3 regions of the Streptomyces sp. NPDC104226 genome follow, and region 1 is predicted to be linked to each of the others. Evidence: riboswitches for the same ligand, from Rfam matches in the RefSeq annotation. Region 1 holds a riboswitch; each other region holds the start of a gene.
The links. Region 1 has a riboswitch for cobalamin ahead of ACZ60J_RS33125 (energy-coupling factor ABC transporter permease). Riboswitches for the same ligand answer to the same signal wherever they lie in the genome.

Region 1 (9,835 bases):
CCATGACCACCGTGGTGCCGGAGGTGCGCAGTCCCGCGAGGACGTCGAGGAGCCGCTCCTGGCCGTCCGGGTCCAGGCCGGCCGTCGGCTCGTCCAGGATCAGCACCCGCGGAGCCATCGCCACCGCCCCCGCGATCGCCGCGCGCTTGCGCTGGCCGTAGGAGAGCAGGTGGGTGGGGCGGTCCCGGAGCGGGGTGATGTCCAGGGCGGCGAGGGCCGAGTCCACCCGGGCGCGGACCTCGGGGGCGGGCAGCCCCAGGTTCATCGGGCCGAAGGACACGTCCTGTTCGACGGAGGCCGCGAACAGCTGGTCGTCGGGGTCCTGCACCACCAGCTGGACGGAGGTGCGCAGCCGGGTCAGTCCCGCCCGGTCGTACGAGACCTCCGTGCCGTCCAGCCGCAGCGATCCCGCGCCGGGCCGCAGGCCGCCGCTCAGCAGCCGCATCAGGGTGGTCTTGCCGCTGCCGTTGCGGCCCAGCAGGGCCAGCGCCCGCCCCGGGGCGATGACGAAGTCGACGCCGGTCAGGACCGCCGGGCCGTCCTCGTAGGCGTAGCCGGCCCCGGACAGTTCCACCAACGGGTTCACAGGTACAGCCCCTTCAGGGTGAGGGTCAGGGTGATCAGGGCCGCGAGCAGGCCGGCGGTGGCCGTGAGGAAGCGCCACGACAGGGCCGCCTCCGGTACGAGGACCCGCAGTGCGCCGTCGTAGCCGCGTCCGGCCAGCCCCGCCTGGAGCTTGGCCGCGCGGTCGAAGGCCCGTACGAAGGAGGTGGCGGCCAGCCCGGCCAGGGACCGCCACAGCGCCGCCCGGCCGGTGTGCCCGAGCCGGGCGGCCTGGGCCCGGCGGACCTGGGCCATGGAGTCGAGCAGCAGGAAGCCGATCCGGTACATGACCAGGGCCACGTCCACCACGGGGGCCGGCACCCCGGCCCGGACCAGCCGGGGCAGTACGTCGGAGACCGGGGTGGTGAAGGCGAACAGCAGCAGCCCCAGTGAGGCCGCCGAGGTGCGCAGCAGCAGTTCGGCGGCGAGCCGGGGGCCGTCGGGGGCCAGGGACACCGGCCCCGCCGGGCCGCCGACCGCGAACAGCAGGGGCAGCGCCCCGGTGAAGCAGAAGCCGAGCGGGATCCGGAAGGCCCGCCAGAGCTGCCGGCCGGCCACCCCGGCCGGGCCGAGCAGGACGGCGAGGGTGGCGGCGGCCACCAGCGGCCCGCCCGGCCAGGGCGGCAGGCACACGGCGGTGACCGTCAGCCCGATCCCGAGCAGGGCCTTCTCCAGGGGGTGCCGGCCGCGCCAGCGACTGCTGTGCGCGGCCACGTCGATCGGCAGCACCCGGCTACGCCTCCGGGGTGGCGGCGGGCGCTGCGGCGGGAGCGGCCGCAGCGGCGGCCGCTCCTTGGCGGCGGCCCTTGCGGACCCCGAAGTAGTACGCGAGGACGCCCGCGCCCAGCGCCGCCTGCAAGGCGAACAGCGCGGACTCGACCTCGCCGGAGGGGGGCTCGTACAGGGGGGAGAACCAGGGCTCGTAATCCGGCTTCAGCTCGGTGATCGCCGCCTCCGCCTGGGCGTCGGCGCCGGCGAAGGGCTCCTCCTTGCCCTCGCCCAGCCCCAGGGCGAGCGGCAGCACGGCCAGCGCCGCCACCAGGAGCAGCAGCAGGGCGTTGATCTTCGCGTTCTTGGACATCCCGCTCATCAGGCCGCCGCCTTCTCTCCGGTACGGGGGGCGGTCAGCTTCGCGACGCCCAGCCGGACCAGGTCCGACTTGCTCGACGCCATCAGCAGCCGCATCACCAGGACGGTCAGCAGCCCCTCGCTCACGGCCAGCGGGATCTGCGTGACCGCGAAGATCCCCCCGAACTTCGCGAGCGAGCCCGGGATCCCGGAGGCCGGGTCCGGGAAGGCCAGGGCGAGCTGCACGCTGGTGACGCAGTAGGTGACCAGATCGGCGAAGAAGGCGCCGAAGAACACGGTCACCATCAGCGGGAGCCCGGACGTGCGCAGGAGCCGGTAGACGGCGTACCCCGCCCACGGGCCGGCGACGGCCATCGAGAAGACGTTGGCGCCGAGGGTGGTGAGTCCGCCGTGCGCCAGCAGCAGGGCCTGGAACAGCAGGGTGATCGTGCCGAGCACCGCCATGATCGGCGGCCGGAACAGGATCGCCCCGAGCCCGGTGCCGGTGGGGTGCGAGCAACTGCCCGTCACCGACGGAATCTTCAGGGCGGACAGGACGAAGGTGAAGGCCCCGGACGCCCCGAGCAGCAGCGTGCTCTCCGGGTTGGCCTTCACCTCGCGGGTGAGCGCGCGGACGCCGTGGACGACGAACGGGGCGGACGCGGCGCCCCAGGCGACCGCGTGCAAAGGGGGCAGGAACCCCTCGGCTATATGCATGGGTAGGGAGACCTCTCCAGCACCTCGTGGATGGACAACGCGCCCCGGCCGGTCTCCTGGCTCACGGGTTGGCGTCCATGCCCCGCCTTCCCGGGCAGCGCGGAACCTCCCGCGCAGCCCAGTGGCTTTCCCGCAGGAGTGGAGCCGGACTTCCCGATCACAGTGGCGAGGGCCGCACCGGTTTCCCACCGGTTTCCCGAACACCAAGGCCCGCTGACCCTAGTCGGCCGCACGGACCGGGAACAACCCGCCCCAATCACGCCGGGCGGTGACCGGATTCCGCTTCTGCGTCACCCTGTGCGCCCGTGGCGCCACCGTCCGCGGCAAGGGCCGCACCTGAAAAGGGAGTTCCGCATGCCCGCGGCCACCGAAGGCCTGCTGCCCGGCATCGCCGCCCCGTTCCGGCTGCCGGGCCCGGGCGGCTCGCCGCGCCGGACGGCCCGCCGCGCCCGGACGGGTGCGGTCCGGTGGCGGGGCCACCGGGGCCCGGTGAGGCTGGACGCGTGGCTACCGACCCCGCGCAGGACCTCGACTACTCCGACCTGACCGCCGTGTACGTCAACTGCACGCTCAAGCGATCGCCCGAGCCCAGCAACACCGAGGGCCTGATCGACAAGAGCCGGGCGGTGATGGAGGCGGCCGGGGTGCGGACCTCGCTCATCCGGGCCGTCGACCACGACATCGCCACCGGTGTCTGGCCCGACATGACCGACCACGGCTGGGAGAGCGATCAGTGGCCGGTGCTCTACAGCCGGATCATGGACGCCGACATCCTCGTGCTGTGCGGCCCGATCTGGCTCGGGGACAACAGCTCGGTGATGAAGCAGGTCATCGAGCGGCTCTACGCCTGCTCCTCGATCCTGAACGAGCAGGGCCAGTACGCCTATTACGGGCGCGTGGGCGGGGCGCTGATCACCGGCAACGAGGACGGCGTCAAACACTGCGCCATGAACGTCCTCTACAGCCTCCAGCACCTCGGCTACGCGATCCCCCCGCAGGCCGACGCCGGATGGATCGGCGAAGCCGGACCCGGGCCCTCGTACCTGGACCCGGGATCCGGCGGCCCCGAGAACGACTTCACCAACCGGAACACGGCCTTCATGAGCTGGAACCTCATGCACCTGGCCGCGCTGCTCAAGCGGTCCGGCGGGATGCCGGCGCACGGCAACCAGCGCTCCCTGTGGGACGCGGGATGCCGCTTCGACTTCCCGAACCCCGAGCACCGGTAGGCGCCGTCAGCGGACGTTCGGGTGCGCGACGTCCAGGACGAAGCGCTCCGGGGCGTGCAGTGTGAAGGAGGTGTAGGCGGGCTTGGTGTCGAAGGCGGCGCCGAAGGTCACGTACCCCTCGTAGTCGCCGGTCAGGGCGATGCCCTTCAGCTTGGGCAGGTTGATCTTGAGGAGCTTGGGCCCGCGGTAGACGTTGGTGCCCGCGTCGTCGTGTCCGGCGGCGGGGTGCAGGCGGACTTCCAGGAAGTACCGCCCGGCCAGCGGTACGGGCTTGCCGGACCCGTCGTAGACCAGCTTGGCGACGGGGGTGACGGTGACCCCGGGGACGTACCCCTGAAGGTCGATGACCACCCGGTCGTACGTGCAGTGACCGCCCCAGCGGGCATTGACGACGAGCGGAGTCTGGGTGGCAGTGGTGGTGGATGCGGCCGTGGTGGCCGCGGCGGAAGCCGGTGCGGCGAAGGCCAGGGTGGCGGCGAGCAGTGCGCCCGCCCCCACTGCGACGGCCTGCCGGCGGCGTGGACGGTTCATTGCGTCCCCTCGATTCCGAGAGACGGGGAACGGTGACACCCGTGAAGACGCGCCCGCTACGGCCGTGGTTGCACCGGGTTCGCCGGCTCCACCGGCTCGACCGGGTTTGCCCGGTCAGCTGGGCAGGAGGGCGCTCAGCTCGGCGTCGAGGTCGTAGTGCCGGTGCTCCTGGCCGCGCGGCACCAGCTCGGTCATCCTGCGGCACAGCGCCTGTACGTCCTTGGCCCGGGCCGACACCACGCACGACTGCTCGCCGTTGCTGAAGGCGAAGAAGACCCGCGGCTCGGTGCCCTTCCAGCGCGGCCACACCTGTATGTCGCCCTCGCCGGTGGCGCAGACCTGGCCGTCGAGCAGCAGTTCCCGGGAGAAGACCCAGCGGGCGAGGTGCATGCCGGCGCCCTCGAAGTCGAGGGAGATCTCGTAGGGCCGCTCCGTGCGGTACACGAAGACGCCCCGTACCGGGACGGCCGTGGGCGAGGCCTCCAGGCGCAGTGGGAGGACGCGGTGCTCGGTGCCGGTCATGCGGGCGCCTCTCTCTCGGGGGGCACTCGCCGGCGCACGCGCCACATGCCCACTCGGGCAAGCTAGCCCACCCCCGGGCCCCTTTCCCGCGGCCGAAGGTCCCGTCCGGCCGGGCCGCTCGGCCCCACTTCGCCCGCCGCGCCGCGCCGAGCCCCGGCCCGACGCACCGAGCCCCGGCCTCCGGGGGGAGGTCGGGGCTCGGCGGAAGGGCGTGACCGGGGCGGGGGCCCCGGCCGGAACTACGGGAGCGGGTTGTAGATGAAGGACTCGTGCGCGTTGGACTGGCCGATCGCGGTGAAGCCCGAACCGTTGGCCTGGGCGCCGTTGTTCTGGTTGGAGGCGCCGAAGCCCGAGGCGACCTGCTGGGCCGTGGAGGAGTTGCCGGTGTTGCTGCCGCCGACCCCGCTGCCGAGGACGCCGGCGAGGGCCGCGTTCGACGCGGTCCCGGCCGCACCTGCCCCGTTGTCGGCCTGGGCGACGCCCGAGAAGAGCGCGAAGGCGAGGGGGAGAGATGCGGCTGCCGCCATCACGCGGATGCTGCGGGTGCTTGCCATGTTCCAAGTCCTCCAGATGAGCAAAACGGCTGTGGTCCAAGACGGTTGGCCGACCGCCGGGGGTGTGGACGCGACGTCGTGCCTTCACCCTGGCGCAAGTGATCATCAAGAAACCAGCCCAGACTGCCTTGTTCCCCCGCAAGCGTGATCAACTTCTTGCCAAACCTCATATACCCCCCAATCTCGAACGAAGTTACTGGCGTAACCCGCCTGCCCGGCAGGGGAAACGACGAAGGCCCCGACGCCAAGCGTCGGGGCCCGAATCGGTCAGAGGGTGCGGGTCAGCACTCGATGACGTTGACCGCGAGGCCGCCGCGGGCGGTCTCCTTGTACTTGACCTTCATGTCGGCGCCCGTCTCCTTCATGGTCTTGATGACCTTGTCGAGGGAGACCTTGTGGCTGCCGTCGCCGCGCATCGCCATCTTGGCCGCGGTGACGGCCTTGACCGCCGCCATGCCGTTGCGCTCGATGCAGGGGATCTGCACGAGGCCGCCGACCGGGTCGCAGGTCAGGCCGAGGTTGTGCTCCATGCCGATCTCGGCCGCGTTCTCGACCTGCTCCGGGGTGCCGCCCAGCACCTCGGCCAGCGCGCCGGCCGCCATCGAGCAGGCGGAGCCGACCTCGCCCTGGCAGCCGACCTCGGCGCCGGAGATCGAGGCGTTCTCCTTGAAGAGCATGCCGATCGCACCCGCGGCGAGGAGGAAGCGGACCACGCCGTCCTCGTCGGCGCCGGGGACGAAGTTCATGTAGTAGTGCAGGACCGCCGGGAGGACGCCCGCCGCGCCGTTGGTCGGGGCGGTGACGACCCGGCCGCCGGCCGCGTTCTCCTCGTTGACCGCCATCGCGTAGATGGTCGCCCACTCGCTGCGGTGCAGCATCGGGTCGCCCTCGGTGCGCAGCTGGCGCGCGGTGGCCGCGGCCCGGCGCTTGACCCGCAGGCCGCCGGGGAGGATGCCCTCGCGGGACATGCCGCGCGCGACGCAGGCCTGCATGACGCGCCAGATCTCCAGCAGACCCTCGCGGATCTCCTCCTCGGTGCGCCAGGCCTTCTCGTTCTCCAGCATCATCGAGGAGATCGACAGGCCGGTCTCGTTCGCGAGACGGAGCATCTCGTCACCGCTGCGGAAGGGGTACTTCAGCACGGTGTCGTCGAGCTTGATCCGGTCCTCGCCGACCGCGTCCTCGTCCACGACGAACCCGCCGCCGACCGAGTAGTAGGTCTTCTCCAGCAGCGGGGTGCCGGCCTCGTCGTACGCGAAGAGGGTCATGCCGTTCGCGTGGTACGGGAGCGAGCGCCGGCGGTGCAGGATCAGCTGGTTCGGCTCGTCGAAGTCGATCTCGTGGCCATCGCCTATTTCCGTGCCGAGCAGGCGCAGCCGGCCGCTCTGGCGGATGCGCTCGACCTCGTCGTCGGCGGTCTCCACGTTCACGGTGCGGGGAGAGTGGCCCTCCAGGCCCAGCAGCACCGCCTTGGGGGTGCCGTGGCCGTGCCCGGTGGCCCCGAGGGAGCCGAAGAGCTCGGCGCGGACCGAGGCGGTCTGGGCGAGGACGCCGTCCTTCTTGAGCCGGGTCACGAACATGCGCGCGGCGCGCATCGGTCCGACGGTGTGGGAGGAGGAGGGACCGATGCCGATCGAGAAGAGATCGAAGACGGAGATGGCCACGGTTGCGGACTCCTATGTCTGCTCGTGGGTGGGAAGCGTGGGCAGGAGGGGTTGATCGGGGTGATCTGCGGATTTTGTCCGGCAACCGAGCTTAACGCGGTGAGGTGAACGGCTCGGTCGCCGGACGGGTCGGGAGGGGGACGCTCAGGCGTGGCTCAGTTCGCGCTCCGGTGCGTCCGAGTGCTCGGCGGTGGCGGGGTCGGCCGCGGGGGCGTCCAGGACCGGGTCCGGGCCCGGCAGGCCCGCGTAGTGGGCCTTGACCCCGGACCGTACGGCCCAGAAGTAGAAGCCCAGGGCCGAGAGGCCCACGAGGGCGATGTCCACGCCGCCCGGGATGACCCCGTGGCCGCCGAATTCCTTGCTGCCGAGCGCCGACAGGGTGCCGAGCCACAGCAGGAAGGCGATCATCCACCAGGCCGGGGCGAACTGCTTGGCCAGGTTCTTCTCACCCTTGCGCTTGAGCACGACGGCCGCGATCGGGGCGGCGACCAGGGTGAGCAGCACCACCTTGCCGGTGTCCGGCCACTTGGACCAGTACAGGGCGCAGGCGGCGAAGGCGAAGGTGATCGGGCAGAGGACCTTGGCGGCCGGCAGGCGGAAGGGGCGCGGCAGCTCGGGCTTGGTCTTGCGGAAGACGCCGACCGCGATCGGGCCGATGAGGTACGAGACCACCATCGCGGCGGAGACCACGCTGGCCAGGGCCTCCCAGCTGTGGCCGACGGTGACCAGCAGCAGGATCGAGAAGCCGAGGTTCAGCCACATCGCGGGACGGGCGGTGCCGTACTTCGGGTGGACCTCGCGGATCTTCTTCGGGAAGAAGCCCGTGTCCGCCAGGTTCTGCGCCATGTACGAGGCCGAGGCGACGTTGCCGATGTTGGCGCCGGACGGGGAGATGAAGGCACCGAACTGGAGCATCGTGACGACCCAGTGCAGCATCAGCATCTTGGCGAGGTCGGCGAACGGCGAGGCGAAGTTGATGCCGCTCCAGCCGCCGGCCTCGGCCAGCTTCTCCGGCGGGACTCCGCCGATGAAGGCGATCTGCAGGGCCAGGTAGATGACCAGGCCGAGGGAGAGCGCACCGACCAGGGCCAGCGGAATGGCACGGCCGGGGTTCTTGGCGGCGCCGCCGAGGTTGACGACGGCCTGGAAGCCGTTGAAGGCGAAGACCACGCCCGAGGTGGTGACGGCGGTCATGACCGCCGACCAGCCGTTGGGCGCGAAGCCGCCGTGGTCGGTGAAGTTGCCGGTGTGGAAGCCGGAGGCGATCAGGGCGATCACGGCGAGCACCGGGATGGCGAACTTGACCAGGGTGAGGAGGTTGTTCGCCTTGGCGAGCAGCGCGACCGACCAGTAGCAGGCCAGCCACAGCGCCACCGTCAGGAACAGCGCCATCGCCATGCCGGAGGTCGTCAGGCCGCCGTTCTCGACCAGGCCCTTGGCCCAGCCGAAGTTCCAGGAGGACATGTACTGCGTGCCGGCGATGGACTCGATCGGGATCAGGGCCGCGATGGCGATCCAGACCGCCCAGCCGGTGATGAAGCCCAGCACCGGCCCGTGCGAGATGGTGCCGAAGCGGGCCATCGAGCCGGGCAGCGGGTAGGCGGCGCCCACCTCCGCGTAGGACATGGCGATCATGCCGATGAAGACGGCACCGATGACCCAGGCGATGATCGCCGCGGGCCCTGCGACGGCGGCCGCCTGGCCTGCCCCGAAGAGCCAGCCCGATCCGAAGATCGAGCCGAGCCCGATCATGATCAGGGCGAAGAGACTGAGTCCCTTCTTGTTCGCTGCGCTCATGTCCATGAGGTGTGCTGTCCGTCCTGCCAGGGGGCTGCGTCGATCCTTTATCCGGAGCCTATTTGCCATTTATTGGAAGATTCAGCGGCAATAGGTCGCATCCGCCTGGGGCTTTGGTCATGAAAGGGGCCCGGCCCTGTGCACAACAAGACCGGGCCCCCTCAAGCCGCTGCTTAGAGCGACGGGTACAGCGGGAACTTCGCGGCGAGCGCGGAGACGCGCGCCTTCAGGTCCTCAGCGTCGTAGGCGGGCTTCAGCGCCTGCGCGATGATCTCGGCGACCTCGGTGAAGGCTTCGGCGTCGAAACCGCGGGTGGCCAGCGCCGGCGTACCGATCCGCAGACCCGAGGTGACCATCGGCGGCCGCGGGTCGTTCGGGATGGCGTTGCGGTTGACCGTGATGCCGACCTCGTGGAGGCGGTCCTCGGCCTGCTGGCCGTCCAGCTCGGAGTTGCGCAGGTCGACCAGGACCAGGTGCACGTCGGTGCCGCCGGTGAGGACGTCCACGCCCACGGCCTTGACGTCTTCCTGGACCAGGCGGGCGGCGAGGATCTTCGCACCTTCCAGGGTGCGCTCCTGGCGCTCCTTGAACTCGGGCGAGGCCGCGACCTTGAAGGAGACCGCCTTGGCCGCGATCACGTGCTCCAGCGGGCCGCCCTGCTGACCCGGGAAGACCGCGGAGTTGATCTTCTTGGCCAGTTCCTGCGTCGACAGGATGACACCGCCGCGCGGACCGCCGAGGGTCTTGTGCGTGGTGGTGGTGACGACGTGGGCGTGCGGGACCGGGTTCGGGTGCAGACCCGCGGCGACCAGGCCGGCGAAGTGCGCCATGTCGACCATCAGGAACGCGCCGACCTCGTCCGCGATGCGGCGGAAGGCGGCGAAGTCCAGCTGGCGCGGGTAGGCGGACCAGCCCGCGACGATCAGCTGCGGCTTGGTCTCCTTGGCGAGGCGCTCGACCTCGGCCATGTCGACCTCGCCGGTCTCGTCGACGTGGTACGGGACCACGTTGTAGAGCTTGCCGGAGAAGTTGATCTTCATGCCGTGGGTCAGGTGACCGCCGTGGGCCAGGTTCAGGCCCATGATCGTGTCGCCCGGCTTGATCAGCGCGAACATCGCGGCCGCGTTGGCCTGTGCGCCCGAGTGGGGCT
Region 2 (9,835 bases), on a different contig from region 1:
GGGCCTCGCCGCGAACCAGATCGGCGTCGACGCCAAGGTCTTCGTCTACGACTGCCCGGACGACGACGGCAACCGCCACACGGGCGTGGTGATCAACCCGAAGCTCGTCGAGCTGCCGGCCGGCACCCGCGTCCTGGACGACTCGAACGAGGGCTGCCTGTCGGTCCCGACCGCCTACGCCTCGCTGGCCCGCCCGGACTACGCCGAGGTGACCGGCCAGGACGCGCAGGGCAACCCGATCAAGGTCCGGGGCACCGGCTACTTCGCGCGCTGCCTCCAGCACGAGACCGACCACCTGTACGGCTCCCTGTACATCGACCGCCTCTCGAAGCGGGACCGCAAGGACGCGCTGCGGCAGATGGAAGAGGGCACCCCGCGCTACGAGACGGTTCCGAACGCGTAGCCGCACCCTCCCGCAGGCAAGCGGCGCCCCGCTCCGGTCAGGAGCGGGGCGCCTTTCGCGCGGTGAGGCCCGGCAGGATCCGAAAGAGACGGCCTAGTCCCAGCCGAGGTCGCTCGGGTCGGCGGTGGCCGGGTGGCTGCCGACGGTCCGGATGGCGCGAGTCATGGGAACCCCCCTGTCGTATGTGAACCACCAAACCGTAGGGCGAACGCGATCAAGAAGGGGGAAGTTCTCGCTCAGCTGAGCGAACCGGCCCGATTTCAGGCCGCGGCCGGGCCCCGGAAGGTGCGGCGGAAGGCGTTCGGGGTGGTGTTCAGCGTCCGCAGGAAGTGGTGGCGCAGGGCGGCCGCGGTACCGAAGCCGCAGCGGCCCGCGATCGCGTCCACCGTCTCGTCGGTGGCCTCCAGCAGCTCCTGCGCCAGCAGGACCCGCTGGCGCAGCACCCACTGGTACGGGGTGGTCCCCGTCTCCTGGAGGAAGCGCCGGGCGAAGGTCCGCGGGGACATGTGCGCCCGCTCCGCGAGCTGCTCGACCGTGATCTCCTCCTCCAGGTGGCGGCCCATCCAGCCGATCACCTCGCCCACCGTGTCGCAGGAGGTGCGGGGCAGCGGACGCTGGATGTACTGCGCCTGCCCGCCGTCCCGGTGCGGCGGTACGACCATCCGCCGGGCGATGGTGTTGGCCACCTCGGCGCCCTGCTCCTGCCGGACCAGGTGCAGGCAGGCGTCGATCCCGGAGGCGGTGCCGGCCGAGGTGATCACCTGGCCCTCGTCGACGTAGAGCACGTCCGGGTCGACCCGGGCCCGCGGAAAGCGGCGGGCCAGGGCCGGGGCGTGCATCCAGTGCGTGGTGCAGCGCCGGTCGTCCAACAGCCCGGCGGCGCCCAGCATGAAGGCCCCGCTGCACACGCTCAGCACCCGCGCACCCCGGTCCACGGCCCGCCGCAGCGCCTCCAGCAGCGGCTCCGGGTACTCGCGGGTCGGTGCCTGGCGGTCGGCGGGCAGGCAGATCAGGTCCGCCTCCTCCAGCCGGTCGGGGCCGTGGGGGAGGGTGAGGCTGTAGTGCCCGTCTCCGACGGTGACCGGGTTCCCCTCCATCGCGCAGACGGCGAAGTCGTAGGTGGGCAGCCCCATCGCGCTCCGGTCGATCCCGAAGACCTCGCAGAAGATGCCCATCTCGAAGGGGGTGACCCCGTTCACGACGGCCACGGCCACGTTCTTCAGGGGGGAAGGCTTCAGCATGACCCCAGTGTGGCAGTAATTCGCCCTTCCATGACAGTCCTGCCACTGTCCGGTTCCTCCCGCCTTGGCGAGAGTGGAGTCATGAACACGTTCCTCGACTACCTCCTCGTCCTGGCCGTCGCCGCCCTCCTGGCGGGCCCCGCCCTCTACGGCGCCCTGCGGGAGCACCGCACCGACCGGCAGATCCGCACCGCCGCCGCACGCCGGGAACAGCAGGGCGCCCCCGCCCGAAGCCCCGGTCACCCCGGTGCCGCTCCCCACGGGCGGGGGCGCCGTCAGCAGATGAAGGCCGCCTAGAAGTCCTCGTCCAGGTCGACCGTGCCCTCGACCGCCACCTGGTAGGCCGACGGGCGGCGCTCGAAGAAGTTCGTCAGCTCCTGGACGCCCTGGAGCTCCATGAAGGTGAACGGGTTCTGCGAGCCGTAGATCGGCGGGAAGCCCAGGCGGACCAGGCGCTGGTCCGCGACGCACTCCAGGTACTCGCGCATGGACTCGGTGTTCATGCCCGGCAGGCCGTCACCGCACAGGTCCCGGCCGAACTGCAGCTCCGCCTCCACGGCCTCCTTCAGCATGTCGGTGACCTGCTGCTGGAGGGCGTCGTCGAAGAGCTCCGGCTCCTCCTTGCGGACCGTGTCCACGACCTCGAAGGCGAAGTTCATGTGGCAGGTCTCGTCGCGGAAGACCCAGTTGGTGCCCGTCGCCAGACCGTGGAGCAGGCCGCGGGAGCGGAACCAGTACACGTACGCGAAGGCACCGTAGAAGAACAGGCCCTCGATGCAGGCGGCGAAGCAGATCAGGTTCAGCAGGAAGCGGCGGCGGTCGGCGGCCGTCTCCAGACGGTCGATCTTCTCCACCGAGTCCATCCAGCGGAAGCAGAACTGCGCCTTCTCGCGGATCGACGGGATCTCCTCGACCGCGTCGAAGGCGGCCGCGCGGTCGTCCGGGTCGGGCAGGTAGGTGTCGAGCAGCGTCAGGTAGAACTGGACGTGCACGGCCTCCTCGAAGAGCTGGCGCGACAGGTACAGGCGCGCCTCCGGGGAGTTGATGTGCTTGTACAGGGTCAGGACCAGGTTGTTCGAGACGATCGAGTCGCCCGTCGCGAAGAAGGCGACCAGCCGGCCGATCATGTGCTGCTCGGAGGGCGTCAGCTTCGCGAGGTCCGCGACGTCCGAGTGGAGGTCGACCTCCTCGACGGTCCAGGTGTTCTTGATCGCGTCCCGGTAGCGCTCGTAGAAGTCCGGGTAGCGCATGGGGCGCAGGGTCAGTTCGAAGCCCGGGTCGAGGAGGTTCTTCGTGGTGTCGGTGGTGCTCATTACTGGCATGCCTCGCAGGACTCGGGGTTTTCAAGGGAGCAGGCCAGCGCGTCGGCGTCGACGGCCTGCGGGAGCGGAGCGGCGGCCGCCGGGACCGTGCTGCCGGAGGCGGCGCGGGCGATCTTCGTCGCGGGGCGGGAACGCAGGTAGTACGTGGTCTTCAGGCCCTGCTTCCAGGCGTACGCGTACATCGAGCTGAGCTTGCCGATGGTGGGCGTCTCCAGGAACAGGTTCAGCGACTGGGACTGGTCGAGGAACGGGGTGCGCGCCGCCGCCATGTCGATCAGGCCGCGCTGCGGGATCTCCCACGCCGTGCGGTACAGGTCGCGCACCTCCGCGGGGATCCAGCCGAAGCCCTGGACGGAGCCGGAGGACTCGCGAAGCGCCTCGCGGGTCTGGGCGTCCCAGACGCCGAGCCGCTTGAGCTCCTCCACCAGGTAGCCGTTGACCTGGAGGAACTCCCCGCTCAGGGTCTCGCGCTTGAAGAGGTTGGAGACCTGCGGCTCGATGCACTCGTACACGCCCGCGATGGAGGCGATGGTCGCCGTCGGGGCGATGGCCAGCAGGAGCGAGTTGCGCATCCCGGACTGCGTGACGCGGGCGCGCAGCGCGTCCCAGCGCTCCGGCCAGTTCAGCTCGACGTCGTAGTGGTCGGGGTGCAGGACGCCGCGGGCCGTGCGGGTCTGCTCCCATGCCGGGAGCGGGCCGTTGCGCTCGGCCAGGTCGCAGGAGGCCTCGTAGGCGGCGAGCATGATGCGCTCGGAGAGCTTCGTGGACAGGGCCTTCGCCGCGGGGGAGTCGAAGGGCAGCTTCAGCTGGAAGAAGACGTCCTGGAGGCCCATCGCGCCCAGGCCCACCGGACGCCAGCGGGCGTTGGAGCGGCCGGCCTGCTCGGTCGGGTAGAAGTTGATGTCCACGACGCGGTCGAGGAAGGTGACCGCGGTGCGGACGGTCTCGTCGAGCCGCTCCCAGTCGATGTCCCCGCCGTCGGCCCCCTGGACCACGAAGGCGCCCAGGTTGACCGAGCCGAGGTTGCAGACGGCCGTCTCGCCGTCGTTGGTGACCTCGATGATCTCGGTGCAGAGGTTCGAGGAGTGGACGACGGTGCCCGGCTCGGCGGTCTGGTTCGCCGTGCGGTTGGAGGCGTCCTTGAAGGTCATCCAGCCCTGGCCGGTCTGCGCGAGGGTGCGCATCATCCGGCCGTACAGGTCGCGGGCGGGCATGCTCTTGCGGGCCAGGCCCGACTCCTCGGCCTTGCGGTAGGCGGCGTCGAACGCGTCGCCCCACAGGTCGACCAGCTCGGGGACGTCGGCGGGGGAGAACAGCGACCAGTCGGCGTCGGCGTTCACACGGCGCATGAACTCGTCCGGCACCCAGTGGGCCAGGTTCAGGTTGTGGGTGCGGCGCTGGTCCTCGCCGGTGTTGTCGCGGAGCTCCAGGAACTCCTCGATGTCCGCGTGCCAGGTCTCCAGGTAGACCGCGGCGGCGCCCTTGCGGCGGCCGCCCTGGTTCACGGCGGCGACGGAGGCGTCCAGGGTCTTCAGGAACGGCACGATGCCGTTGGAGTGGCCGTTCGTCCCGCGGATCAGCGAACCGCGGGCGCGGATGCGGGAGTACGAGAGGCCGATGCCGCCGGCGTGCTTGGAGAGGCGCGCGACCTGGTGGTAGCGGTCGTAGATCGAGTCCAGCTCGTCCAGCGGGGAGTCCAGCAGGTAGCAGGAGGACATCTGCGGGTGGCGGGTGCCGGAGTTGAAGAGCGTGGGGGAGGACGGCAGGTAGTCCAGGCGGCTCATCAGCCGGTAGAGGGAGGCGACTTCCTCGACGGCCTGCACGGAGTCGTTCTCCGCGAGGCCGCAGGCCACGCGCAGCATGAAGTACTGGGGGGTCTCGATGACCTGGCGGGTGATCGGGTGCCGCAGCAGGTAGCGGCTGTGCAGGGTGCGCAGGCCGAAGAAGCCGAAGCGGTCGTCGGCGCCCTCGGCGAGCGCGTGCTCGACCAGCGCGTCGAGCCGGTTCGCGTGCAGGCGTACGAAGTCCGCGGTGCGGTCGGCGATGAGCCCCTCGCGGTGGCCGACCTCGACGGAGTCGGAGAAGGAGGTGGAGCCCTGGCCGGCGGCCTCGTCGCGGACGGCCAGCGTCAGCAGGCGGGCGGCGAGCCGGGAGTACGCCGGGTCCTCGGAGATCAGCCCGGCGGCCGCCTCGGTGGCGAGCGTACGGAGCTCCGCCTCGTCGGCGGCGGCGCTGCGGCCGCGCAGCGCGGCGGCGGCGACCCGGCCGGGGTCGGTGTCGGGCAGGTCGGCGGTCAGCTCGGTGAGCGTGCGCAGGAGCGCGGCCCCCGGACCCTCGTAGGCGGACGGGTCGGACTCGGCGCGCGGTGCGGAAGGCGCGATGGTCACGGGGGGAGCTCTCCCTCGCTCGGCTCCGGGATCACCGTTGGTGCGGGGCGCGAGGGGGCGCACGTGGGGGCGCGCGTGCCTGGCAGGGCCGTGCGCGTGCACCACGTGGCGTCCACCGGCCCAACCGCGAGGCCCGGACGTGTCTGCACCCGGTTCGGACGAGCCGGGCGCACTGTCGGCAGGTCCTCGGACTTGCGGATGCACCGAGCGGGTCGGTGCATTTCATACCGTTGCGGGACAGTTCCGGATTCTCACCGGATTCCCCTGCGACGACAGCGAGCATGAGCATACATGTGGGGGCCGGTGCTCGCGGTAGCCCCCACATGTTGTGTCGCTCCTCGCGGACGGCAGGCCCTAGAGCTCCAGGCGGTAGGTGAGCAGCGGCAGCCCCGGAACCGGGTACCAGTCCCGCTCGGGCGTCCGTACGAAGCCCAGCCGGTCGTAGATCCGGTGCGCCCCGAGCATCTTCTCCGTGGTCGACAGCACCAGGTGGCCCACGCCCTCCAGCTCCCGGGCGCGGTTCACGCAGGCCCGTACGAGGGCCTCGCCCGCGCCGCGTCCGCGCGCCGCCGGGGAGACGGCCAGCATCCGGAACTCCGCCTCGCCGGGGCCTGCGATGTCGCAGAGCGGGCTGCCGGGAGGGGCGAAGGTCACACCGCCGAGCAGCGTGCCCTCGTACTCCGCTACGAGCACCTCGCCGTCGGGAGCCCGGCCGGCGACGTCGCGCAGCCGGCTCAGGTAGGGGTCGTCCTCGGCGAAGTCGAGCAGTCCGTCGTCGAGGTACGCCCGTGCGGTGATCTCCCCGAGCTCTTCGTATTCGGCGGCCGCCGCCGTCCTGATGATGATGTCCATGGCATCGAGTGTGCGCCAGGGCAGGAAAAGAGGCCGCCGCGTTCCGTCGGGTGGACGGAACGCGGCGGCCTCTCGGCTTCCCGCCGGTTCAGCAGCAGCGGAACCCTTCGCGCGGGTCGCCCTCGCGGGCGTCCGTGCGGGCCCGTTCGAAGTCCCGGCGCGACGGGACCACCGCGTCCGGGTCGTGCGTACGGGCGTGGGCCACGTAGTGGTCGTAGGCCGCCTCGCCCGAGAACTCCCTGACGAAGAACCGGGCCCGGCCCAGCACGTGGCGCAGGCGCGTCACGCGGGTTCCCGTACGGAGTCCTGCGTGCGGCCCCCGCCCGAGTCGAGTCCGGCGGCGGCGAGTTCGGCCCGCTCCTCGTCGGTCGGGATCAGACCGGCCGGGGCGACGATCTTGGACTCGGTCCACGGGACCTCGGCGAGCGTGACCGACTCGGGCTTGCGGATGGCCGCCAGACAGGTCCGGGCGGCGTCCACGAGCACGATGATGATCAGCAGGGCGAAGAACACCGACAGGACGCCGTCCACCGTGGCGTTGGTGACCACGGTGTGCATCTCGTCCATGTTCTTGGCGGGCTTGAGGACCTTGCCCGCCTCGATCCCGTCCTGGTAGACGTCCCGCTGCGCGAAGAAGCCGATCTTCGGGTTGTCGGAGAAGATCTTCTGGTAGCTGGCGGTGAGCGTGACGGCCAGGTCCCAGGCCAGCGGAACGCCCGTCACCCAGGCCCACTTGAGGCGTCCGGACTTGATCAGCAGGGTGGTGCAGACGGCCAGGGCGACGGCCGCGAGCAGCTGGTTCGCGATGCCGAACAGCGGGAAGAGCTGGTTGATGCCGCCCAGCGGGTCCTTGACGCCGACCCACAGGAAGTAGCCCCAGCCGCCGACGACGACCGCGCTGGCGAACCAGACGCCGGGCTTCCAGCTGACGTCCTTGAAGGACTTGTGCACGTTGCCGAGGGTGTCCTGGAGCATGAAGCGGCCCACGCGGGTGCCGGCGTCCACGGTCGTCAGGATGAACAGGGCCTCGAACATGATCGCGAAGTGGTACCAGAACGCCTTCATCGAGGCGCCGCCGATCACGGCCGAGAAGATCTCCGACATTCCGAGTGCGAAGGTCGGAGCGCCGCCCGTACGGGAGAGCAGGCTGGTCTCCTCCACGTCCTTCGCGGCCTGGGCGAGGGCCTCGGGGGAGATGGCGAAGCCGAAGTTGGTCACGGCCTGCGAGGCCGTCTCCACGGTGGCGCCGACGACACCGCCGGGGGAGTTGATGGCGAAGTACAGGCCCGGGTCGATGATGCAGGCCGTGATGATCGCCATGATGGCGACGAAGGACTCGGTCAGCATCGCGCCGTAGCCGATGACCCTGACCTGGGTCTCCTTCTGGATCATCTTCGGGGTGGTGCCCGAGGAGACCAGCGAGTGGAAGCCGGACAGGGCCCCGCAGGCGATGGTGATGAAGACGAACGGGAACATCGAGCCGGCGAACACCGGGCCGTCTCCGCGCGAGGCGAAGTCGGTGACCGAGGGCATCTTCAGCGTCGGCATGGCGATGACCACGCCCACGGCCAGCAGCCCGATGGTGCCCACCTTCATGAAGGTGGAGAGGTAGTCGCGCGGGGCGAGCAGCATCCACACCGGCAGGACGGACGCCACGAACCCGTAGGCGATCATCCAGAGGACCAGCGTCTCCTTCTCCAGGGTGAAGAAGTCCGCCATCGAGGACTCGGCGACCCAGCCGCCCGCGACGATGGCGAGCAGCAGCAGCGCGACACCGACGACGGAGACCTCGGTGACCTTGCCCGGGCGCAGGACGCGCAGGTAGAAGCCCATGAAGAGGGCGATCGGGATGGTCATGCCGATGGAGAAGACGCCCCACGGGGAGTGCGCCAGCGCGTTGACGATGACCAGGGCCAGCACGGCCAGCAGGATGATCATGATGGCGAAGACGCCGATCAGCGCGGCGGCGCCGCCGACCGGGCCGATCTCGTCGCGGGCCATCTGGCCGAGCGAACGGCCGTTGCGCCGGGTGGAGAAGAAGAGCGTGACCATGTCCTGGACGGCGCCCGCGAAGATCACGCCCACGACGATCCAGATGGTGCCCGGCAGGTAGCCCATCTGTGAGGCGAGTACGGGACCGACGAGCGGTCCGGCGCCGGCGATGGCGGCGAAGTGGTGGCCGAAAAGCACCCGTCGGTCGGTCGGGTGGAAGTCGACACCGTTGTCAAGGCGTTCGGCGGGGGTGGCGCGGGTCTTGTCCACCTTCAGTACGCGGTTCGCGATGAAACGCGCGTAGAAGCGGTAGCCGATCGCGTACGAGCCGAGCGCGGCGGCGAGCAGCCAGGCGGCCGAGATCTCCTCGCCGCGCGAGAGCGCCAGCACGCCCCAGCCGATGGCTCCCACGAGCCCGACCAGCACCCACACGGCCACGGCCTTGGGGGACATGCCCCCAGATGGAGAAGGCGAGTCCGGCGTGATGCCCGGACTCGCCGCGTCCCGTGCCGACCGTGTGGCTCTCGGTTCCGGTTCCGTCATGATCCTCGTCCCCTCGTTGATCATCTGCGTGAGCGCAGGGAATCTACGGGGGGCCGCCCGCTGGACGTAACCCCCCGTCCGTATAGCGGAACGAGAGTCAACTACGAATCAGACGGCGGGGCGCTGGAGTCGGGCGACGAACTTGTAACGATCGCCGCGGTACACGGAACGCACCCACTCGACGGGCTCCCCGTCGGCGTCCAGCGAATGGCGGGAAAGCATCAGCATCGGCAGTCCGACGTCGGTGCCGAGCAGCCCGGCCTCCCGCGGGGTGGCCAGGGAGGTCTCGATGGTCTCCTCCGCTTCGGCGAGGCGTACGTCGTACACCTCGGCGAGGGCGGTGTAGAGGGAGGTGTACTTGACCAGCGACCGGCGCAGCGCGGGGAAGCGCTTGGCCGACAGGTGCGTGGTCTCGATGGCCATCGGTTCGCCGCTGGCCAGGCGGAGGCGTTCGATGCGCAGGACCCGGCCGCCGGTGGCGATCTTGAGGAGGCCGGCGAGGGTGTCGTCGGCCGTCACGTAGCCGATGTCCAGGAGCTGGGAGGTGGGCTCCAGGCCCTGGGCCCTCATGTCCTCGGTGTACGAGGAGAGTTGGAGCGGCTGGGAGACCTTCGGCTTGGCGACGAAGGTGCCCTTCCCCTGGATTCGCTCCAGCCGTCCCTCGACGACGAGCTCCTGGAGGGCCTGTCGCACCGTGGTGCGGGAGGTGTCGAACTCGGCCGCGAGCGTGCGCTCGGGCGGCACGGGGGTGCCCGGCGGAAGGGTTTCGGTCATATCGAGCAAGTGGCGCTTGAGTCGGTAGTACTTGGGCACGCGTGCCGTGCGGGTGGCCGCCCCGCTGTCCGGCTCCGTGATCGCCCCTTCGGTGGCCATCGCCGCCCGCCTTCCCGACTCCAGTTTCGTTGCCGTCACCGGCTCCTCCGATATGTGCGGTCACATCGTGACACGGGAGGGAGGGCGGGCCTCCTCCCTCCCCCAGGTGTCGGTCCGATAACGGACCGAGCACCCGCTCATTAGACCCTTGACACCCCTAAAGGTCTAGGCCAAGCTCCAGCTACTGGTCTACACCAATATGGATCAGATCCCGGCCCCACA
Region 3 (9,835 bases), on a different contig from region 1:
CCGGCTGCTCGCCGAGCCCGGGTAGCCGGCATGGGTCCGCCCGTCGGTCGCTGTCCCCGAAGGGCCCGACGGGCGGTACAACCGGCGCAGCAGCATCCCCGCTAGCTAGAGCCGATGTGATGTGTCCACGCTAGCCGTGCCCACTGACAACGGGCGGCGTGGTAGGCGGGGGGAACCTCCCGCGGGTAGGTCGGGAGGGTCGTCCGCACTGGTCAGGCGGTCGGCCCGGCGTCGTCGAGCTCCCAGCGCGCCAGGATCTCGGCCACGCGCGGGTACCGCTCGAGGATCTCGGCATCACTCAGGTCCGCGTCTGCTCCCCCGAGGACTGTGCGGAGGGGGGTGCCGTCGGACAGCGTCATCACTCGGGTGCGGTACTCGTCGGTCATGGGCCCTCCAGCGTTCGGTCGGCTGAGGCGCCCACGATCCGCCTGGCACATGCCTGCGTCAACCCCTGTGGAATTGATCCTTCCAGAACGTTCACGTGTCAGGCTACGGGTCCTCACCCAGCGGCCGGAGCACCCCGCAGGGTCTGCTGGGGCCAGGAGTGATCAGGAGCACCTAGCCTGGGGGCATGAACGCCAGCGCCGGGCGCGAGCCCCGTTCGGACCTGCGGGACTTCCTGCGTTCCCGGCGTGCCCGGATCGGGCCCGAGGAGGTGGGGGCCGCCGCGCATCCGGGGCGGCGGCGGGTGCCCGGGCTGCGGCGGGAGGAGGTCGCGCAGCTTGCGGGGGTCAGCGTCGACTACTACACGCGGCTGGAGCAGGGCCGCACCCAGCACGTCTCCGACGAGGTCCTCGACGCCGTGGCCCGGGCGCTTCGGCTCGACGCGACCGAGCGGTCCCACCTCTTCGGCCTGGCCCGGCCGCAGCCGGCCCCCGGGCCCGGGCGCGCCGCCGGCGCGGCGGCCGGAGCCTCCGGCCGCGCGGGAGCCGGCGGCCCGCAGCGGGTCCGGGCGGGCCTGTACCGGGTGCTGGACGCCCTGGAGGACGGCACCCCGGCGATGATCATGGGGCACCGGCTGGAGGTCCTGGCCGCGAACCGGCTCGCCGAGGCGCTGTACGCCGACTTCGGAGCCGCGGAGACCGACCCCCCGGAGGCGGGCGCACCCGGTGGCGGCGGGCGCAATTTTGCGCGGTTCCTCTTCCTTGACCCCGCAGCCCGCGGGCTCTTCGCCGACTGGGAGGGGGCCGCGCGCGCAGCCGTCGCCGCGCTGCGGTTCTACGCGGGCCGGCGCCCGTACGATCCGGATCTGAGCCCGCTCGTCGAGGAACTGGGCACGGCCGATGCGGATTTCCGGCGCTGGTGGGCCGGGCACGACGTGCTCGAACACACCCACGGGACCAAGCGCTTCCGGCACCCGGTCGTCGGCGAACTGGCCCTGGAGTACGAGTCCTTCGCCTTCCCGGACGACCCCGACCAGACCCTCTACCTCTACACGGCCGAACCGGGATCACCCTCCGACGAGGCCCTGCGCACCCTCGCCTCCCGGGTCGCCGATGCGGTGCGCGCGCACCGCTGACACGCCCTTCTGGCAGACTGGGCCGCGTTATCCAGGCGGTGCAGGACAGGAAACCGGTGCGAATCCGGTGCGGTCCCGCCACTGTGACCGGTCGTCCCCGTGCGGGGACCCGGGAGTCAGACACTGACGCACCGCCTCTTTCGGGCCGATCATTCGGCCGTTCGACCAGGGGACGCGGATCCCCCGGAGAGGCTTCGCCATGTCCTGGCACCCCCGTGCGCTGCTGCGCGCACTCCTGCCCGTCCCCCTCCTGATACCGCTGGTCGCCTGCGCGGGATCATCCCCGGCGCAGGACGCGAAGGCGGAGGCGGGCGCCGCGCCCGGATTCCCGTACACGGTCACCAACTGCGGTGTCACCAGCACCTATCAGGCACCGCCGCAGCGTGCGGTCACCATGAACCAGCACGCCACCGAGATCCTCCTGGCCCTCGGCCTGGAGGGCAGGACGGTCGGGACGGCCTACCTGGACGACGCCGTACTGCCCGCCTACCGGCCCGCGTACGACAAGATCAAGGTGCTGGCGAAGGAGTACCCCTCCAAGGAGATCCTCCTCGGAGCCAACCCCGACTTCGTGTACGGCGGTTACTCCAGCGCCTTCGACAAGGCGCAGGGCCGCGACCGCGAGGGGCTCGCGAAGTCCGGCATCAACTCCCGGCTCAGCGTGGAGTACTGCACCGAGGGCAAGGTCGGCCTCGACCAGCTCAGGACCGAAATCACCGAGGTGGCCCGGACCTTCGGCGTGCCCGAGCGCGGCGAACGGCTCATCGCGGACGAACAGCGCCGCATCGAAGCCGTCAGCGCCCGTGTGAAGGACCGGGCCAAGCCCGCCGTCTTCGTCTACGACTCGGGCGAGGCCTCCGCCTTCACCTCGGGCGGCAAGGGCATCGGCAACGAGATCGTCGCGCTGGCGGGCGGCACGAACGTGTTCGCCGACCTCGACGACACCTTCGGCGACGTGTCGTGGGAGAAGGTCATCGAGCGGCGGCCCGAGGTCGTCCTCATCTACGACTACGGCGGCACCACCGTCGAAGCCAAGAAGCAGCGCCTGCTCAACGACCCGGCGCTGGCGCAGGTCCCCGCCGTCAAGAACCAGCGGTTCGTCGTGCTGCCGCTGTCCTCGGCCGTGCTCGGCGTACGCGTCGCCGACGCCGTCGAATCGCTGGGCGGCCAGCTCCACCCCGCCGCCCCGTGAGGCTCCGGGCCGCCCGCGCGTTCACCCGTACCCCCGTCGTACTGGCCCTGCTCGGCGCCGCGCTGGCCGCATCGGCCCTGGCGGGCCTGGCCCTGGGGCCGGTACGGATCCCTCCGGGCCAGGTGCTCGACATCGTGCTCGCAGGGCCGGGACCCGCAGGAGGCACGGGCGCCTTCGGGGCGATCGTGTGGGACGTCCGCATGCCGCGCGTCCTGCTCGGAGCCGTCGTCGGCGCGGGCCTCGCCGTCGCGGGAACCGTGCTCCAGGCCCTCGTCCGCAATCCGCTCGCCGACCCGTTCCTGCTCGGGGCCTCCTCCGGGGCCTCGGCCGGGGCGGTGCTGGTGATCGTCTTCGGCGCCGGCTTCCTCGGCTCCGCGGGCGGCGCCGCGGTACCGCTCGCCGCGTTCGCCGGGTCGATGGGCGCGCTCGTCGCCGTCTACGCGATGGCCCGGCGCGGCGGCACCATGACCACCGGCCGGCTGATCCTCGCCGGAGTCGCCGTCCAGTACGTGCTCTCCGCCCTGACCAGCCTGGTCCTGGTGCTGGCCGCCCATCCCGATCAGATCCGCAGCGTGCTGTTCTGGACCCTCGGCGGGCTGGGCGGGGCGCGCTGGAGCGAACTGGCCCTGCCCGCCACGGCCCTGCTCCTCGGCACCGGGCTGCTCGTCGCCCTGGCCCGGCCGCTCGACCTGCTGCTCGCGGGCGAGGAGGGCGCCCAGACGCTCGGCCTGGACACGGGCCGGTTCCGGGCCGCCGTGTTCGTCCTCACCTCGCTGGTCATCGGCGTACTGGTGGCCTACAGCGGGGCGATCGGCTTCGTCGGACTGATGGTCCCGCACGCCGCCCGGATGGCCGTCGGCGCCGGGCACCGGGCGCTGCTGCCCGTGGCCGCGCTGGGCGGGGCGGTGTTCCTGACCCTGGCCGACCTGATCGCCCGTACCGCCGCCGCACCGGAGGAGATCCCGGTGGGCGTGGTCACGGCACTGGTCGGCGGGCCGTTCTTCCTGTGGATGCTGCGCAGGTCCACCCGTACCGAAGGGGTCGTGGGATGACGGCGGGACGGATGCGACAGGCAGGACCGGAAGCCCGTGTGGGCCCCGCGGGAGAGGCTCGGCCTGCGGAACTCGCCGTCGAGGCCGTGCGGTACGCGATCGACGGGCAGCCGCTGCTGCACGGGATCGACCTCACGGCCCGCCCCGGCGAGACGGTCGGCGTCGTCGGCCCCAACGGGAGCGGCAAGACGACACTGCTGCGCTGCGTCTACGGCGCCCTGCGCCCGACCGGCGGGCGCGTCCTGCTGGGCGGCGTGGACGCGGCCTCGCTCGGCGCCAAGGACCGGGCCCGGCGGGTGGCGGTGGTGCCCCAGGACGCGGCCGGTACGTTCGGGCTCACCGTGCGGGAGGTGGTCGCCATGGGGCGCAGCCCCCACAAGCGGTTCTGGGAGCAGGACGGACCCGACGACGTGCGTCGCGTCGCGCGGGCCCTGGAGACCGTCGGCGCGGCGGCCCTCGCGGGCCGCCGCTTCGACGGGCTCTCGGGCGGCGAGCGCCAGCGCGCCCTGGTGGCCAGGGCCCTGGTCCAGGACCCGGGCCTGCTCGCCCTGGACGAACCGACCAACCACCTGGACATCCGCTACCAACTGGAGGTCCTCGCTCTGGTCCGCGCCCTGCCGGCCACCGCCCTGCTGGTCCTGCACGACCTCAACCTGGCGGCGATGTACTGCGACCGCCTGTACGTCCTGGCGGGCGGCCGCGTGGTGGCCTCGGGCACCCCGGCACAGGTGCTGACGGAGGGCCTGCTGGCCGAGGTCTACGGAGTCCGCACCCGTATCGGCGTCCACCCGACGACGGGGGCGCCGACCATCGTCTACCTCCCGGAGGAAGGCGGACCTACTCCTTGAAGCCGCCGTACGGGACGGTGATCAGCTCCATGCCGTGGCCCGAGGGGTCCTCGAAGTAGACACCGCGGCCGCCGTCGTTGTGATTGATCTCGCCGGGGCGCTGCCCGTGCGGGTCGGCGAAGTAGGTGATCCGCCCCCGCTTGATCTTCTCGAAGGCGTCGTCGAACTCGGCCTCCGAGACGAGGAAGGCGTAGTGCTGAGGCGTGATGGACCCGGTGGGAATGTTCGCGAAGTCCAGGGTGACGCCGTTCGAGATCTCGACCGGGATGAAGGGGCCCCAGGGGGCTCCGACCTCCAGGTCGAGGAGGTAGGCCAGGAACTCGGCGGACTCCCGGTGGTCACGGGAGTGGACGATCGTGTGGTTGAGCTGAACAGCCATGAGTGGATGCCTCCGAAAGGCATGTCCCGGCACCTCCATGTCTCACCCAGCCGGTGACCGACACGCGATGCCGCGACATGATCCTAAACAGCCCTTACGGGGGGAGTCCAGCGGATTGTGTACGGCCTAGGCCCCGTACACCGCTTTCACGTTGTCCTGTGCCGGGTGCGTCCGTCCCGCCGGCCCGGCGGCGAAGGCGCGGAGCAGGTTCTCCGTGACCCGGGTGGTCAGGGCGCCCGAGCGTGCGTCCAGTCCGTGGTTGGCTCCGCTGCGGCCGTCCCCCTTCGCGTCGAGGGCCTCCACCCAGCGCATCGTCCCCGTCGCGAAGACGGCGGCGCCGCTCGGCGTCGTGTAGTACGCCGTGTCCTGGTGGCTGGGGCGGCCGTCGCAGACCACGGGGGAGTGGGCCAGGATCTCGATCGGGCGCGGGGTCCTGAAACCGGTGTTGACCTTGTCGTACTCCACCCCGACCAGGTGCGGGAAACTGTCGCCGGCCTTCGCGCCGGTGCCCTCGAAGAGCCAGTGGCCCGGGTTGGTCACCACGTAGGGGGCGTCCACCGGGTAACCGTCGTAGATCACGCCGAGCAGCGAGCTCTCCGGGTCGGCGGCCGGCGGGGAACGGAAGTCGACGGTGGCGGGGTGTCCCCGTTTGAAGCCGGGATCCTGCTCGTAGGAGGACTTGTAACAGACCACCGTGCGGTCCGGACCGAGCTCGGAGGCCTCCAGCCGGATCCGGCGGTAGCAGCAGTTCGCGCCCAGGATCGCGACGTTGGTGCCCGCGTCCCGGGCCGCCGTGACGTGCGCCCGCTGCTCGGGCGACCAGTACTCGTCATGGCCGAGGGAGAGCACCGCCGCCGCCCCGTCCAGCAGCCGCTTCTCCCGGGCCAGGTCGGTGGTGGTCGTGTACGCCAGGGGGATGCCGAGCCGTTCGGCGAGTGCGAGCAGCGGAGCCTCGTACACCAGGAAGAGGCCCGCGCCGTCGTCGTACTCGTAGGGCCGGTCGAAGGTCACGGCGAGCGAGCGCGAGGCATAGCCGCCGCTGGGGCCGTCGTAACTGCCGTAGCCGCCCCAGCGGTTGTACGCCTGCCAGGTCGCCACCGCGTTGACCACGACGGTACGTCCGGCCGTGGCGGCGGACCGCACGGTGACGGGGACGAACCGCTGGCCCTCGCCGCCCTGCGCGTCGAGGCGCAGCAGGTAGCAGCCCTCGGGCCAGTCCTTGGTCTCGACGGTGGTGCTACGGGCCCACCGGGTGCGGACCGTACGCGTCGAGGCGTCCACCGTGTGGTCGGGCTGGCGCACCCCGGGCAGGGCCTCGGAGCGCCAGACCAGGCGGGCCCGGGCGCCGCCGTACCAGCCCATGCGGTAGGCGGAGACGGTGAACCGGGGCGCCGTGGTGGAGACGTGCAGGCCGAAGGACTCGCCGGGCAGCACACTGACCCGGTCGGCGAAGCCCTCGATGGCGCGGGCCGGGCCGGCCTTGGCGACCTGCCAGTCGGCGTTCCCCGGGCGGGCGTTCTCGGCCCGGACGTCGAAGCCGTGCGGCCCCTCCTTCTCCTGCGGCGGACCGGACGGCTCCCGGCTCCCGCCGGGCCCCGCCCCGTCCGCCGCCCCGGTGTCCCCGCCCGCGCAGCCGGTCACGGCCCCCAGCCCGGCGGCGGTGGCCGCGGCCCCCGTCGCCAGGGCGAGGAACCGCCGCCTGCCCGCGCCTTCGCCGTCCCCGGATATGTGCTCCTGATCCATGCAGGTCACGCTATGTCACGCCGTGGGCTCTGCTTCACCGCCCCGCTTTGCCGCCGCGCGCGCGGCCGCAGATCACCCCAGCCTCACCTTCACCACCTGGCTCGCTCCCGCCAGGGCGGTGAGGCTGCCGAAGCCGAGCTGGAGCGCGCTCCCGGTGCCCGCCGAGACCACGCTCGCCGGCTGGGACAGCACCTGGGTGACGGGCCGGTTCCACACGAGGGTCAGCCCCGTGAGGGTGCGGGTCGGGTCCGAGACGCAGACCACGGCCGTGCCGTCGCCGAGCTCCCGCACCGTGACCGAACACGGCGCGCTCGCCTGCAGGGCGCCGACGGTCGCGGCCTGCCAGAAGTTCACCCCGGTGAAGCCGAGCGAGCCCACCGCCACCCCCTGGGCGGTCGGGTTGTTGGCGAGGACCGTGAGCCATCCGGTGGTGGCGGACCGCGCCGAGGTCTGGGCAGCCGAGGCTCCCGGCATCAGCTGGTAGACGTAGCTGCCGGCGGCCGGGTTCGTCCCGTGGTCGTACCAGAGGGTCAGGTAGCGGCGGGTGAGGACCGTGGTGGAAGAGCCCCGGTTGATGTCGCTCCACCGGCCGGTGCGGGCCTCCCGCAGCGCCCGGAAGGTGCCCGGCCCCGACATCACGTAGCCGCCGAAACCCGCCACGTGCGCCCAGCCGGGGCCGGGGAAGGAGCCGGTCCAGCCCAGCGTGGCCGGCTGGACCGTACCGCTCACGGTCAGGGCGTGGGCGCCGGTCGCGCCCAGGTTCCGGTTGTCGATGACCGTGTCGACGCCGACGCCGTCCGTGGAGCTGATCCCGGCGCCCAGGCAGACCACCGTGTCGTCGAGGAAGAACCAGGACTTGCGGGCCGTGAGCGTGCTGCCCAGCCCCTTCAGGTGCTGGCCCACCGAGGCGAACTCCCCGTCGGTCGTGCCGCCCACCCAGGTGACGTCCGGCCGGGAGGCACCCCAGTCGCCCCCGGCGCCGTCGGCCAGGGCCTTGCGGGAGACGGTGGTCCCCGGCAGCCGGTAGGGATCGACCGTGGGCCAGAACGCGTCCGAGTACTGGCCGTTCCCGTAGGTGGAGCCCCACCAGGAGAGCATGCCGCTGCCCGTGTGCCAGCCGCGCAGGTTCTCGCCGTTGCCCGTCTCGTAGTGCGTGATCCGCTTCGAGGCCATGGAGAGGGAGGCGGCCCAGGTCGGCCTGCGGTGCGTGGCCCGGTCCATCGAGGGGAACAGCCGGTGCGCCACCGGCTCGGGCACCGCCGTGACCGTGGCGTCCGCCGAGACCTCGGAGAGCCGGGCCAGGGCCGACAGGCTCTGGGTGGCGTCCGACAACGGGGGGCCGTAGTAGTCCCGCGCCGCCCAGCCCTTCACCAGTCCGCGCCAGCGCGTCCGTTCGGCGGAGCTCGCGCCCTCGGCGATGAGCAGGATCGCCGCGAGGACCGAGTGGCCGCGGGTGTGGTCGTCCAGCTGCGCCTGAAGCGGATCGGCCAGTTGGACACCGCGGCTCGGGGCCCGGCCCGATACGGCGTCCATCATCAGTCCGTTGTAGAGGAACGGAGCCCACGCGTGCTCCACCGCGTCGAAGACGATCTGCGCGCCGGGGTCGGTGACCTCCCAGGCCGTCCCCTTCAACAGGCCGAACAGCATGCCCAGTCCGCCGAGCATGACCGAACCGTACGAGCCGGTGTACGCGACGTAGGTGTGCTGGATGAAGGAGCCGTCCCGGTAGAGCCCGTCGCCGGAGGTGACGTACGGGAACACCGGCGTGAGCGCGTCCCGGGCCAGGGCGATCTTCGCGTCGTCGCCGCCGACCACACCGCGCAGCGCCAGCACCCGGCACAGGTCCACCCGGTTCGCCCCGGTGCTGGTCCCCGTGTACGAGCCGACCGAGGAATCCGGTACGAAGTGGTCCACGGCGGCGCAGTAGGCGGTGAGCTGCGCCGCGGAGAGCTGGCCGTACATCAGGACGACGGTGTCGAGCAGCGCCTGGGGAGCGCCGATCTGCCAGCACCACCAGTTGCCGTACCGCGCCTGCCCGGCGTTGTAGACCTGCGCGTGCAGATGGTCCAGCCCGGTCAGCACGGCCGTACGCAGCGCGGCGTCACCGGTGAGCCCCGTCCCCGGTCTGACGTAGGCCTCCGCCATGCTCCGCAGCCGGTAGTAGCTCTGCGCCATCCACTCCGGGTCGGTGGTGAACACCTGGTCGGGCCAGAGCGAACCGGTCGCCGGGGCCATCGAGGAGCGCCACTGGCCGGCCTGCGCGCCCAGCGCGGCCAGCCGCGTGCGGAACGGCTCCGCGGTGGGGGAGGACACGCTCCCGAGGACGAGGCCCTGCCACACCGCGCGCATGGCGGCGTGCACCGAGGTCACCGTCCCGGCGGTGGCGGGGAAGGCGGGGGTGCCGAGCAGCACCACGCCGCCACCGACCGCCGTGAGGAAGGCACGGCGGCTCCACACATCTGTCATCACAGTCTCCTTTGACTGAAACGCTGCTTCGCCCCGGTATCGCTGCCGCGCCTGAAACGCTGCCGCGCCCGAAACGCTGTGGCCCCCGTGTACTTCGGCTCACGCACCCCCCTTCACCTCATGCGACGTGCTCGCGGTAGCGGTCGATCACCTCCCGCAGCACCTCTTCGCCGTCGCGCGCCCACAGCCCGGGATGGAAGATCTCCACCTCTACCGGCCCCTGGTACCCCGCGGAGTCGGTCAGCTCCCGGAATGCCCTCAGGTCGATGGAGCCGTCGCCCAGCTGTCCCCGTCCCAGCAGCACGCCCTCGGGGAGCGGCGTGACCCAGTCGGCGACCTGGACGGACACGATCCGCCCGGCCTCTCCGGCCCGCCTGACCTCGGACGGCAGCCGCTCGTCCCACCACAGGTGGTAGGAGTCGACGACCACCCCCACCCGCGTCGCCGGGAACTCCTCGGCGATGTCCAGGGCCTGACCGAGCGTGGAGACCACGCAGCGGTCCGCCGCGTACATCGGGTGCAGCGGCTCGATCCCCAGACGCACCCCGTGCCCCGCGGCGTACGGGACCAGCTCGCCCAGGATGTCGACGATCCGCCGCCGGGCTCCCGCCAGGTCCCGGTCTCCGTCCGGCAGGC

Region 2: it holds a riboswitch for cobalamin, as region 1 does, so the genes downstream of both, ACZ60J_RS24275 (ribonucleoside-diphosphate reductase subunit alpha) here and ACZ60J_RS33125 (energy-coupling factor ABC transporter permease) in region 1, are expected to answer to the same signal.
Region 3: it holds a riboswitch for cobalamin, as region 1 does, so the genes downstream of both, ACZ60J_RS08250 (ABC transporter substrate-binding protein) here and ACZ60J_RS33125 (energy-coupling factor ABC transporter permease) in region 1, are expected to answer to the same signal.

Annotation. Positions count from the first base shown of each region.
Region 1 covers NZ_JBVJMS010000012.1:229,034-238,868, forward strand. The annotation lists gene ACZ60J_RS33110 (energy-coupling factor ABC transporter ATP-binding protein) at 1-586, opposite strand, end outside; gene cbiQ (cobalt ECF transporter T component CbiQ) at 583-1,332, opposite strand; gene ACZ60J_RS33120 (energy-coupling factor ABC transporter substrate-binding protein) at 1,337-1,684, opposite strand; gene ACZ60J_RS33125 (energy-coupling factor ABC transporter permease) at 1,693-2,388, opposite strand; cobalamin riboswitch at 2,418-2,611, opposite strand; gene ACZ60J_RS33130 (flavodoxin family protein) at 2,892-3,617, shown strand; gene ACZ60J_RS33135 (AMIN-like domain-containing (lipo)protein) at 3,624-4,148, opposite strand; gene ACZ60J_RS33140 (SsgA family sporulation/cell division regulator) at 4,263-4,670, opposite strand; gene ACZ60J_RS33145 (hypothetical protein) at 4,910-5,224, opposite strand; gene ACZ60J_RS33150 (L-serine ammonia-lyase) at 5,506-6,888, opposite strand; gene ACZ60J_RS33155 (APC family permease) at 7,033-8,685, opposite strand; gene glyA (serine hydroxymethyltransferase) at 8,859-9,835, opposite strand, start outside.
Region 2 covers NZ_JBVJMS010000007.1:515,618-525,452, forward strand. The annotation lists gene def (peptide deformylase) at 1-403, shown strand, start outside; gene ACZ60J_RS24260 (helix-turn-helix domain-containing protein) at 664-1,644, opposite strand; gene ACZ60J_RS24265 (hypothetical protein) at 1,726-1,941, shown strand; gene ACZ60J_RS24270 (ribonucleotide-diphosphate reductase subunit beta) at 1,938-2,957, opposite strand; gene ACZ60J_RS24275 (ribonucleoside-diphosphate reductase subunit alpha) at 2,957-5,353, opposite strand; cobalamin riboswitch at 5,514-5,642, opposite strand; gene ACZ60J_RS24280 (GNAT family N-acetyltransferase) at 5,708-6,205, opposite strand; gene ACZ60J_RS24285 (CstA-like transporter-associated (seleno)protein) at 6,294-6,491, opposite strand; gene ACZ60J_RS24290 (carbon starvation CstA family protein) at 6,488-8,650, opposite strand; gene ACZ60J_RS24295 (GntR family transcriptional regulator) at 8,849-9,613, opposite strand.
Region 3 covers NZ_JBVJMS010000002.1:644,274-654,108, reverse strand. The annotation lists gene ACZ60J_RS08265 (LexA family protein) at 1-25, shown strand, start outside; gene ACZ60J_RS08260 (hypothetical protein) at 213-386, opposite strand; gene ACZ60J_RS08255 (helix-turn-helix transcriptional regulator) at 572-1,519, shown strand; cobalamin riboswitch at 1,526-1,665, shown strand; gene ACZ60J_RS08250 (ABC transporter substrate-binding protein) at 1,719-2,711, shown strand; gene ACZ60J_RS08245 (FecCD family ABC transporter permease) at 2,708-3,763, shown strand; gene ACZ60J_RS08240 (ABC transporter ATP-binding protein) at 3,775-4,611, shown strand; gene ACZ60J_RS08235 (VOC family protein) at 4,601-4,990, opposite strand; gene ACZ60J_RS08230 (N,N-dimethylformamidase beta subunit family domain-containing protein) at 5,117-6,733, opposite strand; gene ACZ60J_RS08225 (polysaccharide lyase 8 family protein) at 6,806-9,199, opposite strand; gene ACZ60J_RS08220 (sugar phosphate isomerase/epimerase family protein) at 9,318-9,835, opposite strand, start outside.